One region of the Kitasatospora sp. NPDC057940 genome, then DNA from elsewhere that is predicted to be linked to it. Evidence: predicted binding sites of a transcription regulator. Region 1 holds the regulator's gene; each other region holds the start of a gene.

The links. The regulator HrcA, encoded in region 1, represses chaperone genes, less so after heat shock. The targets are predictions, from matches to a motif close to TTNGCACTCNGNNNNNCNGAGTGCNAA.
Region 2: groL (chaperonin GroEL) is a predicted target of HrcA. The motif match lies at 2,151-2,177, and genes of this name have one in related genera.
Region 3: ACFVTF_RS20320 (FmdB family zinc ribbon protein) is a predicted target of HrcA. The motif match lies at 1,858-1,884, and genes of this name have one in related genera.
Region 4: groES (co-chaperone GroES) is a predicted target of HrcA. The motif match lies at 1,497-1,523, and genes of this name have one in related genera.

Annotation. Positions count from the first base shown of each region.
Region 1 covers NZ_JBHVPH010000007.1:307,583-310,787, forward strand. The annotation lists gene dnaJ (molecular chaperone DnaJ) at 73-1,212, opposite strand; gene hrcA (heat-inducible transcriptional repressor HrcA) at 1,289-2,323, opposite strand; gene htpX (zinc metalloprotease HtpX) at 2,587-3,205, shown strand, end outside.
Region 2 covers NZ_JBHVPH010000012.1:8,683-11,887, reverse strand. The annotation lists gene ACFVTF_RS19475 (hypothetical protein) at 1-276, opposite strand, end outside; gene groL (chaperonin GroEL) at 372-1,994, opposite strand; gene ACFVTF_RS19465 (cold-shock protein) at 2,341-2,544, opposite strand; gene ACFVTF_RS19460 (MoaD/ThiS family protein) at 3,138-3,205, opposite strand, start outside.
Region 3 covers NZ_JBHVPH010000012.1:189,741-192,945, forward strand. The annotation lists gene ACFVTF_RS20300 (sigma-70 family RNA polymerase sigma factor) at 1-28, shown strand, start outside; gene ACFVTF_RS20305 (hypothetical protein) at 210-440, shown strand; gene mscL (large conductance mechanosensitive channel protein MscL) at 451-870, opposite strand; gene ACFVTF_RS20315 (hypothetical protein) at 901-1,164, opposite strand; gene ACFVTF_RS20320 (FmdB family zinc ribbon protein) at 1,514-1,846, opposite strand; gene ACFVTF_RS20325 (MFS transporter) at 2,040-3,205, opposite strand, start outside.
Region 4 covers NZ_JBHVPH010000032.1:34,379-37,583, reverse strand. The annotation lists gene ACFVTF_RS33025 (polysaccharide deacetylase family protein) at 1-154, shown strand, start outside; gene ACFVTF_RS33020 (SAM-dependent methyltransferase) at 180-1,346, opposite strand; gene groES (co-chaperone GroES) at 1,664-1,969, shown strand; gene groL (chaperonin GroEL) at 2,086-3,205, shown strand, end outside.

The DNA.
Region 1 (3,205 bases):
AAAGGGGCGCCGGGCGGAACCCGGCACCCCCGCGCGGACGGCCAGGGCCCAGTAGCGGCCCCGGCCTAGGGCCTAGCGGCCGTTGAACGCGTCCTTGAGGCGCGAGAACAGGCCCTGCTGGCCCGGCGCGAACTGGCCGGACGGCCGCTCCTCGCCGCGCAGCACCGCGAGCCGGCGCAGCAGCTCCTCCTGCTCGGGGTCGAGCTTGGTGGGCGTCTGCACCTCGACATGCACTATCAGGTCGCCCCGGCCGCCGCCGCGCAGGTGCGTGATGCCGCGGCCGTGCAGCGGGATCGACTGGCCGGACTGGGTGCCGGGCCGGATGTCGACCTCCTCCAGCCCGTCCAGGGTCTGCAGCGGCACCTGGGTGCCGAGGGACGCGGCCGTCATCGGGATGGTGACGGTGCAGTGCAGGTCGTCCCCGCGCCGCTGGAAGACGGTGTGGGTGGTCTCGGCGATCTCGACGTACAGGTCGCCGGCCGGGCCGCCGCCGGGGCCGACCTCGCCCTCGCCGGCCAGCTGAATCCGGGTGCCGTTGTCGACACCGGCCGGGATCTTGACGGTCAGGGTGCGCCGGGCGCGGACCCGGCCGTCGCCGGCGCACTCCGGGCACGGGGTCGGCACGACGGTGCCGAAGCCCTGGCACTGCGGGCAGGGCCGGGAGGTCATGACCTGGCCCAGGAACGACCGGGTGACCTGGGAGACCTCGCCCCTGCCGCGACACATGTCGCAGGTCTGCGCGGAGGTGCCGGGGGCCGCGCCCTCACCGCTGCACGTGGTGCAGGTGACGGCGGTGTCGACCTGGAGTTCCTTGGTGGTGCCGAAGGCGGCCTCCTCCAGGGTGATCTCCAGCCGGATCATGGCGTCCTGGCCGCGGCGGGTGCGCGAGCGCGGGCCGCGCTGGCCGGCCGCGGCGCCGAAGAAGGCGTCCATGATGTCGGAGAAGCCGAATCCGGCCGCCCCCGCGCCGAAGCCGCCCGCGCCCCCGCCGCCCGGCGAGAGCGGGTCACCGCCGAGGTCGTAGACCTGGCGCTTCTGCGGGTCGGAGAGCACCTCGTAAGCGGCGTTGATCTCCTTGAACCGCTCCTGCGTCTTCGGGTCCGGGTTGACGTCCGGGTGCAGTTCGCGTGCCAGGCGCCGGAAGGCCTTCTTGATCTCGTCCTGCCCCGCATCCCGTCGGACGCCGAGTACCGCGTAGTAGTCCGTGGCCACCAAATGCTCCGCTTGTTCCGCCTGTAGTAGTGCTGCGACTGGACACCGCCGTCAGAGGTTCCGACGGCGGCCTGTGCTACGACTCGGCCAGGATCTGGCCCACGTACCGCGCCACCGCACGCACCGCCCCCATTGTGCCCGGATAGTCCATCCGGGTCGGACCGATCACACCCAGTTTGGCCACGCTCTCGTCGCCCGAACCGTAACCGACCGACACCACCGAGGTGGAATTCAGCCCCTCGTAGGCGATCTCCCGCCCGATCCGGACCGTCATCGCGGCGTCCGCCGTCTCACCCAGGAGGCGGAGCAGGACGACCTGCTCCTCCAGGGCTTCCAGCACCGGCTGGATGGTCAGGGGGAAGTCGTGCCCGAAGCGGGTCAGGTTGGCCGTGCCGGCCAGCATGATCCGCTCCTCGTTCTGCTCGGCGAGCGCTTCGAACAGCGTCGCCAGGACCGTGCTGACGGTCGGGCGGTCCGGCGGCTCGAAACCCGCCGGGAGCTCCTCCAGGAACCCCGGCACGTCCGGCAGCCGCTGGCCGACGGCCCGCGCGTTGATCCGGGCCCGCAGGTCCGCCAGGACCGTCTCGCCGACCGGGCCCGGGCAGTCGACCATCCGCTGCTCGACCCGGCCGGTGTTGGTGATCAGGACCAGCATCACCTTGGTCGGGGCCAGCGCCACCAGCTCGATGTGCCGCACGGTGGAGCGCGACAGCGAGGGGTACTGCACCACCGCGACCTGCCGGGTGAGCTGGGCGAGCAGCCGCACCGTCCGCATGACCACGTCGTCCAGGTCGACGGCGCCGTCCAGGAAGTGCCGGATCGCCCGGCGCTCGGGGGCGCTCATCGGCTTGACCTCGGCGAGCTTGTCGACGAACAGGCGGTACCCCTTGTCGGTGGGGATGCGCCCGGCGCTGGTGTGCGGCTGGTGGATGTAGCCCTCCTCCTCCAGCGCCGCCATGTCGTTGCGCACGGTCGCCGGGGAGACTCCGAGGTTGTGCCGCTCCACCAGGGCCTTGGAACCGACCGGCTCCTCGGTGCCCACGTAGTCCTGGACGATCGCGCGGAGCACGGCGAGCTTGCGGTCGTCCAGCTGGCGAACCTCACCGGCCATGGGGCACACACCTCCGTCTTCGCACGTTGTCCGTTCGTGTCACGCATGCTGCTGCCCGCTCCGGGAGGATCCCGGCTCCGGCACCCGCTTTGGCACTCTGAACCTGCGAGTGCCAAAACCGTACCTGCCAGTGTAAGGCCCGGGCCCAACGGCAGGAACGGCCCGGCCGGAGTGATCCTGCCCGCAGTTCCCGGCGCGGGGGTGGTGCCGCAGGGCCGTCCGGGTGGCAGCATCGAAGACGACGGCGAATGGAGGAGCAAGCAATGTCGAGCTCGGGCCAGCACACCCGTTTCGCGCCCGACCGCGGCCTGACCGGCCGCATGGTCGTGACGATGTTCGTGATCGGGCTGCTGTACGTCGGTTTCACCGGTCTGCTGATCGTGCTGCTGCGCGGCGCCTGGCCACTGATCGTCCTGATCTCCGGCGGGCTGTTCGTGGCCCAGTTCTGGTTCAGCGACAAGATCACCGAACGGGCGATGGGCGCCCACCAGGTGACCCCTGAGCAGTACCCGCAACTGCACGGCACCATCGACCGGCTCTGCGCGCTGGCCGACATGCCCAAACCCCGGGTGGCGGTCGCCGACAACGACATGCCGAACGCCTTCGCCACCGGCCGCAACCCGCAGAACGCCGTGGTGTGCGTCACCACCGGCCTGCTGCGCCGGCTGGAACCCGAGGAACTGGAGGGCGTCCTCGCCCACGAGCTGTCCCACGTCGCCCACCGGGACGTCGCGGTGATGACCATCGCCGGCTTCCTCGGCGTCCTCGCCGGGGCCATGACCCGGATCGCCATGTACGGCGGGTTCATGGGCGGCAACCGCAACAACAACGACCAGAACGCGGCCATCGTCGCCCTGATCATCCCGCTGGTGTCGATGGTCG
Region 2 (3,205 bases), on a different contig from region 1:
CACGCCGAGCGCGTGCGGGTCCCCGTCGGCGGCGCAGGCGGTGCACAGCGGCCAGCGCCCGTACGCCTCCAGCAGCGCGTCCTGGACGTCCTGGGCGACCAGCCCGAGCACGTACTCGGTGCCGTCCGGCCACTGCTCCAGCCACCAGCGGCGGTGCGTCACGGCCTGCTCCACCAGGGAGACGACGGCGGCGTCCGCCACGTCCCGTGCGGTGAGGTCGGCCAGGATCAGCGCCCGCGCGTTGTGCAGCGCGGTCTCGATGTCGTCGGAAGCCATCTGTCCATTCTCCGGTAGAACGCCGTGTGGGCGGCCCCCCGAAGGGAACCGCCCACACGATCAGGAACCAGCCGATCCGATCGGTGCGATCAGGATCAGAAGTCCATGTCACCGCCCGGCATGCCGCCGCCGGCGGCCGCAGCGGCCTTCTCCGGCTTGTCGGCGATGACGGCCTCGGTGGTGAGGAACAGCGCCGCGATGGAGGCGGCGTTCTGCAGCGCGGAGCGGGTCACCTTGGCCGGGTCGATGATGCCCTCGGCGATCAGGTCGACGTAGGTGTTGGTGGCCGCGTTCAGGCCGTGACCGGCGGGGAGGTTGCGCACCTTCTCCACCACGACGCCACCCTCCAGGCCGGCGTTGGTCGCGATCTGCTTGATCGGGGCCTCCAGCGCGACCTTGACGATGTTGGCACCGGTGGCCTCGTCGCCCTCCAGCTCCAGCTTGTCGAAGGCGACACCGGCCTGCAGCAGCGCGACGCCACCACCGGCGACGATGCCCTCCTCGACGGCGGCCTTCGCGTTGCGGACGGCGTCCTCGATGCGGTGCTTGCGCTCCTTGAGCTCCACCTCGGTGGCCGCGCCGGCCTTGATGACGGCCACGCCGCCGGCCAGCTTGGCGAGGCGCTCCTGGAGCTTCTCGCGGTCGTAGTCCGAGTCGCTGTTCTCGATCTCGGCGCGGATCTGGTTCACGCGGCCGGCGACCTGCTCGCTGTCACCGCCACCGTCGACGATGGTGGTCTCGTCCTTGGTGATGACCACCTTGCGGGCGGTGCCCAGCAGGTCGATGCCGGCGTTCTCCAGCTTGAGGCCGACCTCCTCGGAGATCACGGTGCCACCGGTGAGGATGGCGATGTCGCCGAGCATGGCCTTGCGGCGGTCGCCGAAGCCCGGGGCCTTGACGGCCACGGACTTGAAGGTGCCGCGGATCTTGTTCACGACCAGGGTCGACAGGGCCTCGCCCTCGACGTCCTCGGCGATGATGACGAGCGGCTTGCCGCTCTGCATGACCTTCTCCAGCAGCGGCAGCAGGTCCTTGACCGAGCCGATCTTGGAGTTGGCGATGAGGATGTAGGGGTCCTCGAACGTCGCCTCCATGCGCTCCAGGTCGGTCGCGAAGTAGGCGGAGATGTAGCCCTTGTCGAAGCGCATGCCCTCGGTGAGCTCGAGCTCCAGACCGAAGGTGTTGCTCTCCTCGACGGTGATGACGCCTTCCTTGCCGACCTTGTCCATGGCCTCGGCGATGAGCTCGCCGATCTGGGTGTCGGCGGCCGAGATGGAGGCGGTGGAGGCGATCTGCTCCTTGGTCTCCACGTCCTTGGCCTGGGCCAGCAGCTGGTCGGAGACGGCGGCGACGGCCTTCTCGATACCGCGCTTCAGGGCCATCGGGTTGGCGCCGGCGGCGACGTTGCGCAGACCCTCGCGCACCAGGGCCTGGGCCAGCACGGTGGCGGTGGTGGTGCCGTCACCCGCGACGTCGTCGGTCTTCTTGGCGACCTCCTTGACGAGCTCCGCGCCGATCTTCTCGTAGGGGTCCTCGAGCTCGATCTCCTTGGCGATGGAGACACCGTCGTTGGTGATCGTGGGGGCGCCCCACTTCTTCTCCAGCACGACGTTGCGACCCTTGGGGCCGAGCGTGACCTTCACTGCGTCGGCGAGCTGGTTCATGCCACGCTCAAGGCCGCGGCGAGCTTCCTCATCAAAGGCGATGATCTTGGCCATCAGAAGTGGTCCTCCGGGACACGGTCGACTGCTCGGACCAAGGGGTGCCCGCGACGGACGGCCCTGGTGTGCGGGGGTCCTTTCCCCTACCGCTCCCGGGGGCCTCACCGACCCGGTCCGCTGTCACTCTCACGCTGTGAGTGCTAACGCCAATGATTAGCACTCCGGGTGGTCGAGTGCAAGCCCAATCGCGATCCCGCGAGCCGTCCGGGGCGCTCCCGCCGACCCGCGCAACTCCCCGCCGGGGAACGCCGACGGGCCCGCACGACACGTGTCGTACGGGCCCGCCGAGAAGCGAGTGGTCACCAGCCGTGGGCCGCGCCGAGCTCCTGGGGTCGGAAGGGGGTCACACCGCGGCGCGGACCATGTCCGCCTGCGGGCCCTTCTGTCCCTGGGAGATCTCGAACTCGACCCGCTGGCCCTCCTCGAGGGTGCGGTAGCCGTCCATCTGGATCGCGCTGTAGTGGACGAAGACGTCCGCACCACCGTCGACCGCGATGAAGCCGTAGCCCTTCTCCGCGTTGAACCACTTGACGGTGCCCTGAGCCATTCCGAACTCCCCTAGTGCTGTGCTGGCCCTTCACGCGCCCGCAGGTCGCGGGCCCGGGTCTGGTTTGAAGGCCGGCCCGGGGAACCCCCCCTGGGCGCAGCCGTGCACGCCGCAATCCTCCGCCGGGGGTGCCTGACGGCGCCCTGTGAGCGGGTGATTACGTCGACCGCGGCTGAATGTATCCGGATCGACGCCCTCTGCAACAGGGTCAGCTGCGGGGAATTCCGGCACCGCGCCAAGGGGCAGGACGGGCCAAAGCGGGAGGAATTCGGCATTTCACGCCGGACATAGCGGACGGATTACTACAAATCCCCGCGGGAATTCTGACATCTGCCTGACATGTTTCACGGCCCGGGCACCCGACCGGTCTCAGCGGCCGGACGACCGTCCGGCGATTCGCGGGTGATTCGCGGGTGAGGATGAGGGGAAGCCCTGTTCCCAACCGAGCCACACTCTACTCCGACTTGACCCCGCCATATTCCCGCCGAAATGCGGCCGGCCGCCCGTGCGTACGGAGAACGGAATTCCGTACGCGCGGACGGCCGGTCGGACGAACGGCTCGGGCGGGGTGCCCGGATCGATCGGGGCGCGGCTCAGCAGCCGCCGGCCACCGCCGGGATGATCGAGACGCTGGCGCCGTCCGCGATCCCGGTCGCCAGGC
Region 3 (3,205 bases), on a different contig from region 1:
CGACCACGCGGGCTTCGAGGCCGCCTGAGAACCCGAGCCACTGGGAAGCCGAACCACTGAGAACCCGAGCCAACTGCCTGCGGCTCCATCCCGCCTCGGGCCCTGATGCGGAGCTCTCCGCACCAGGGCCCGGGGTGTGTCACGGGGCTCTTAGGCTGGAGGGACAGGACGATCCGGACGGCAGTCGACGGGAAGCGGAAGTGAACAGGGTGAGCGAGCAGGCGCGGGAGCCGGAGCAGGGACAGGGACAGGGAGAACAGCACGGGCGGGAGGAGCGGCCGGCGGCGCCGAAGGCCCGGCTGCTCTTCCGGGACCCGCTGGACCAGCAGTCCCGGGACGACACCGACACCGGCTGGGGTGAGCGCCCCGGGGCGGGGGAGAGCGGTGGGCGGGGGCTGGACTGGTACCTGAGCCAGCGCCCGCCGCACCACGGGGACTGAGGAGCGGTGCTCAGCGCTGCGGGGTGACCAGCGCGTCGCGGATCTCGGTGAGCAGTTGGACCTCCTTGGCCTCGGCCTCCGCCATCGTCTCGGCGGTGCTCTTCCGCCTGGCGGCGAGCCTGTTCATGGGCACGATCAGGACGAAGTAGACGACGGCCGCCGTGATCAGGAACTGCAGCAGGGCACTGAGCACCGATCCCCACAGGATGAGGATCCCGGACGTGACCTCGCCGGTGGCGTTCAGCTCGCAGGGGCCCTTGAGGCAGGAACTGTAGGACGCCAGGTCCTTCGTTCCGAAGACGCCGACGATCGGATTGATGACGCCCTTGACGAAGGCGTTGACGATGTTGGTGAAGGCCGCGCCGATGACGACGGCGACGGCGAGTTCGACGACGTTTCCACGCAGCAGGAATTCCTTGAAGCCTTTCATGCCGCCGTGAACGACGAAGTCGTTGCCCGGTTACGGGTGATCTTCCGTCGGTCCGGATTGACAACCCGTCCGGCCCACCGGGCCGCCCGGCGGCGACGGCAGCCCGGCCCGCGCGGGCCCGACCGCGAGCGCCGCGGCCACCGCGAGCAGCACCAGCGCGGGCACCCCGGCCCGGCGCCGTACGGCGTGCCGCCAGCGGTGCCACCCGCCGGCCCCGCGCCGGATCGGCGGGAAGCGCGGCACCTCCCGCCGGGGCGGTACGGCGGGTGCGGGCAGCGGTACGGAGAGGCTCATGGTCGTCATGGTCACCACCGAGGTCGTGGGGGGCCGCTCCTGCGCGGGCGGGCCGGTCGTTCTCCGGCGACCCCTACGATGTGCGCCGCGCCCCGCCCCGGAAAGCCCTTATCCGCAGCCTGTGGACAACTCGGGCCCTGTGGATGAATTCGTACACCCGCACGAGTGCATCCGGCCCGCCCAGGATGACGAACCGGGATGACGAACCGGGATGACGAACCGGGGCGACGAGTGGTGACGAGTGGTGACGACGAGCGGTGACGGCGAACCGGAACGACGAAGGCCCGCCGCCCCGCGAGGAACGCGGGGTGGCGGGCCCTGTCGATGCGCCGGGCGTCCGGCGCCGAGGTCAGCTCGCGGCCGGAGCCGGGCTGGAGGAGCTGGAAGAGCTCGAAGAACCGGAGGACGAGGACGTCGACGACGTCGAGGACGAAGCCGGGGTCGAGCCGGACGACGACGCCGAGGAGCTGCCGGAGGAGCCTGCGCCCACCGTGCTGCTGGAGGACGAGCGGCTGTCGGTGCGGTAGAAGCCCGAGCCCTTGAACACGACACCCACGGCCGAGAAGACCTTGCGGAGCCGTCCCTGGCAGTCGGGGCACGTGGTCAGCGCCTCGTCGGTGAACTTCTGCACCGCCTCCAGGCCGTTGCCGCACTCGGTGCACTGGTACTGGTACGTGGGCACTTGTCTTCCTCCTGGCACTCTCGCCTGATGAGTGCTAACGATGTTCAATGATGCGGCATTCCGCTGAATCAGTCCAGCGACTCCGATGTGAGATGAGCCGTGGCCGGGCCGCGCACGCTCATCCACCGGGGCTCCGGGCCGCCCCCACCGCGCGTCGCCCACGGCTCCGCGCGGTGCGCCACCGCGTGCCCGCTCAGCCCTTGGCCGCGCCCACCAGCTGCGTCGCGGCGCCGCGCTCCGGTGCGGCCGCGACCACCTGGCCCGGCCCGCCCGGCGCGGTCAGCAGGTGCCGCAGCGACACCAGCGCGATCAGGCCCAGACCGGCGCCGGCCACCGGCACCAGGAACCCGCTGGACGGCCCGTGGCCGTCGATCAGCTGCCCGGCGATCATCTGGCCGACGGCCAGGCCGAGGCCGATGGCGCCGGTCAGCCAGGTGAACGCCTCGGTCTTGGCGCCGTCCGCGACGAGCGTCTCGACCAGGGTGTAGCCGCTGATCAGGGTCGGCGCGATGGCCAGGCCGCAGACCAGTCCGGCGGCGGCGAGCGCGATCAGGTTGGGCATCGCCCACAGCGTCGAGCAGCCCAGCACCAGCAGGGCGTAGCTCATGATCATCCGATGCTGCACGGACCGCCGCCAGGCGATCACGCCGTACAGCACGCCGGCCACCATCGAGCCGCCGGCGAAGATCCCGTACACGGTGCCGGCGGCGCCGTGCTGCCCGACCGAGTCGGCGAAGGCGTTCACCGAGACCTGCATGCCGCCGAACACGGCGCCCACCCCGAGGAAGGCCCCGGCCAGCAGCCGGACCCCGGGGGAGGCGAGCGCGGAGGCGCGCCGCACGCCGGGCTGGGGCAGCGCCCGGGCGGGCGCGGTGCGCCGCTGGGCGGCGAAGGCCAGGCCGCCGACGAGGGTCAGCGTGGCCTCGGCGATCAGCCCGGCCGAGGGGCTGACCGTGGTGGCGACGGCGGTGGCCAGGATCGGGCCGATCACGAAGGTGAACTCGTCCGTCACGGACTCGAAGGCGAACGCGGTGCCCACCTTGGCCGCGGACGAGGCGGACGCGCCGTCCGCGGTGAACTTGGCGATCCAGCGGGACCGGACCATGGCGCCGATCTGCGGAACGCTCGCGCCGGCCGGGACGGCGGCCAGGAACAGGCTCCAGGCCGGTGCGTGGCCGAGCGCCAGCGCGATCAGCGTGCCGACCGAGGCCGCGTGCACCACGACGGTCGGGACGAGGACGGCGGTCTGGCCGTACCGGTCGGCGAGCCGGCCGGTCTGCGGGCCGATCAGGGCCTGGGCGACGGCGGCGACGGCCGCGACGGTGCTCGCGGTGCCGTACGAGCCGTGGGTGTCCTTGA
Region 4 (3,205 bases), on a different contig from region 1:
GTCCGGCGACATCATCCTGGCGCACTTCCGCGGCCCGAAGGAGCTCAAGGGCGCCACGATGACCCAGATGTTCGGCGACCTGCTGGCCCGGATCCAGGAGCAGGGCTTCTCGGTGGCCCGGCTGGAGGACTACATCCAGGCGCCCGCCTCGTAGTCCGGGCGCCCGCCCCGCGGCCGCCTCAGGCGGGCCGGCCGAGCATCATCAGCGGCCCGTTGTCGGTGCGGCTGAGGATCACCGTGACGGCGTTCGGCCCGGAGGGCTTGAGCTGGCGGCGCAGCTCCTCCGGGGTGATCGCCATCCCGCGCTTCTTGATCACCACCGTGCCGACCCCGCGCTCGCGCAGCAGCGCCTTCAGCCGCTTGATGTGGAACGGCAGCACGTCGGTGAGCTCGAAGGCGTGCGCGTACGGGGTGGCCACCAGCCGGTCCGAGGTCAGGTAGGCGATCTTCGGGTCGATCAGCCGCCCGCCCACCTGCTCGGCCACCTCGGCCACCAGGTGGGCCCGGATCACCGCGCCGTCCGGCTCGTACAGGTAGCGCCCGACCGGGCCGGCCGGCGGGTCGGGCAGGTCGCCGCCGGTGAGGCTGGCGGCCTGCGGCAGCAGGGTGGCGCGGTGCGGGCGGGCGGCCCCGGTGCCGAACCAGAGCACCGCCTCCTTCACGTCGCCGTGGTCGGAGACCCACTCCGCCTCGGCGTCGGCCGGGACGGCCTCGTGCGGGATGCCCGGGGCGACCTTCAGCGCGCCGATCGGGGTCCGGCGGCCGGCCTCGATCGCCCAGGAGAGCGGCGGGGCGTACGCCTCCGGGTCGAACACCCGGCCGCGCGCCGTCCGCCGCGCCGGGTCGGTGAACACCGCGTCGTAGCCGGTGACGTCCACCTCGGCGACGTCCGCGCAGCGCACCCGGACCAGGTCGGACAGGCCCAGCGCGGCCGCGTTGGCGGCGGTGGCGGCGCAGGCCGCCGGGTCCTTGTCGACGGCCAGCACCTCGATCCCGGCCCTGGCCAGCGCCAGCACGTCCCCGCCGATGCCGCAGCACAGGTCGGCCAGCCGGCGGACGCCCAGTTCGGCGAAGCGGCGCGCCCGCCACTCGGCCACGCTGCGCCGGGTGGACTGCTCGACGCCGTTGGGCGTGAAGTACATCAGGTCGGCGTCCGGCCCGAACTTCGCCCGCGCCCGCTGCCGCAGCCGGGCCTGCCCGAAGGCCGCCGACACCAGCTCGGCCGGGTGCTCCCGCCGCAGCCTGGTGGCCAGCGCCAGCTCCTCCTCGGGCGTGAACTCGCGCAGTTCGGCGAGCAGGGCCTGGCCCTCGGGGGTCAGCAGGGGCTGGAGGTTCTCGGTGTCCACGGGGCCATTCTGGCGGGTTGGCGGCCCCACCGGCTCCGACGGCCGGCGCGGTGGGCGGGGTCGCGGCCCGCGGCGGGAGCCCGCCCGGGGCGGGGTGGTCGCACAGGAGTACGGCTGCGCGCCCGCGGTTCGGGACGCCAGGGCGCGCCGTTGGCACTCTGGTTGACTGAGTGCTAACACCGGCCTATGGTCGTCCTTGGCACTCCCCACTGGGGGAGTGCTAACGCGAAGACGTGTGCCTGACCCCCGCGACGGCAGGCCCGCAGGTTCGCTCCTACCCGTTAGAAACCCCGTAATCTCCGAAGGGGAGCTCGGACGTGACCACCAGCAGCAAGGTTGCCATCAAGCCGCTTGAGGACCGCATCGTGGTCCAGCCGCTCGACGCCGAGACCACCACGGCCTCCGGCCTGGTTATCCCGGACACCGCCAAGGAGAAGCCCCAGGAGGGCGTCGTCCTGGCCGTCGGCCCGGGCCGCTTCGAGGACGGCCAGCGTCTGCCGCTCGACGTCGCCGTCGGTGACATCGTCCTGTACTCGAAGTACGGCGGCACCGAGGTGAAGTACCAGGGCGAGGAGTACCTGGTTCTCTCCGCTCGCGACGTTCTCGCCATCATCGAGAAGTAAGTCGTTCCGACCCGCCCCGGATCCGTGTCCCAAGTGACAGGGGCCCGGGGCGTGGTTGTTGGTTCACGTAGTCCGGCGGCCGGTGGGCCGGCCGAAGCCCCGAGGGAATAGGGAACATGGCGAAGATCCTGCAGTTCAACGAGGACGCCCGCCGCTCGCTGGAGCGCGGTGTCAACAAGCTGGCCGACACCGTCAAGGTGACCATCGGCCCCAAGGGCCGCAACGTCGTCATCGACAAGAAGTTCGGCGCCCCGACCATCACCAACGACGGTGTCACCATCGCCCGTGAGGTCGAGCTGGACGACCCGTACGAGAACCTTGGCGCGCAGCTCGTCAAGGAGGTCGCCACCAAGACCAACGACGTCGCGGGTGACGGCACCACCACCGCCACCGTGCTGGCCCAGGCCCTGGTCAACGAGGGTCTGCGCAACGTCGCCGCCGGTGCCGGCCCGGCCGCCCTGAAGAAGGGCATCGACAAGGCCGTCGCCGCCGTCTCCGAGCACCTGCTCTCGGTGGCCCGCGAGATCGAGGGCAAGGACGACGTCGCCGCCGTCGCGTCCCTCTCCGCCCAGGACACCCAGGTCGGCGAGCTGATCGCCGAGGCGATCGACAAGGTCGGCAAGGACGGTGTCATCACCGTCGAGGAGTCGAACACCTTCGGCGTGGAGCTGGACTTCACCGAGGGCATGCAGTTCGACAAGGGCTACCTGTCGCCGTACTTCGTCACCGACGCGGAGCGGCAGGAGGCGGTCCTGGAGGACCCGTACATCCTGATCAACCAGGGCAAGATCTCCTCCATCCAGGAGCTGCTGCCGCTGCTGGAGAAGATCCTCCAGGGCGGTGCCTCCCGGCCGCTGCTGATCATCGCCGAGGACGTCGACGGCGAGGCGCTGTCCACCCTCGTGGTGAACAAGATCCGCGGCACCTTCAACGCGGTCGCCGTCAAGGCCCCGGGCTTCGGCGACCGCCGCAAGGCGATCCTCGGCGACCTGGCCACCCTGACCGGCGGCACGGTCATCTCCGAGGAGGTCGGCCTCAAGCTCGACCAGGTCGGCGTGGACGTGCTGGGCACCGCCCGTCGCGTGACCATCACCAAGGACGAGACCACCGTCGTCGACGGCGCCGGTGACACCGAGGCCGTGGCCGGCCGCGTCGCCCAGATCAAGGGTGAGATCGCCGCCACCGACTCCGACTGGGACCGCGAGAAGCTGCAGGAGCGCCTGGCCAAGCTGGCCG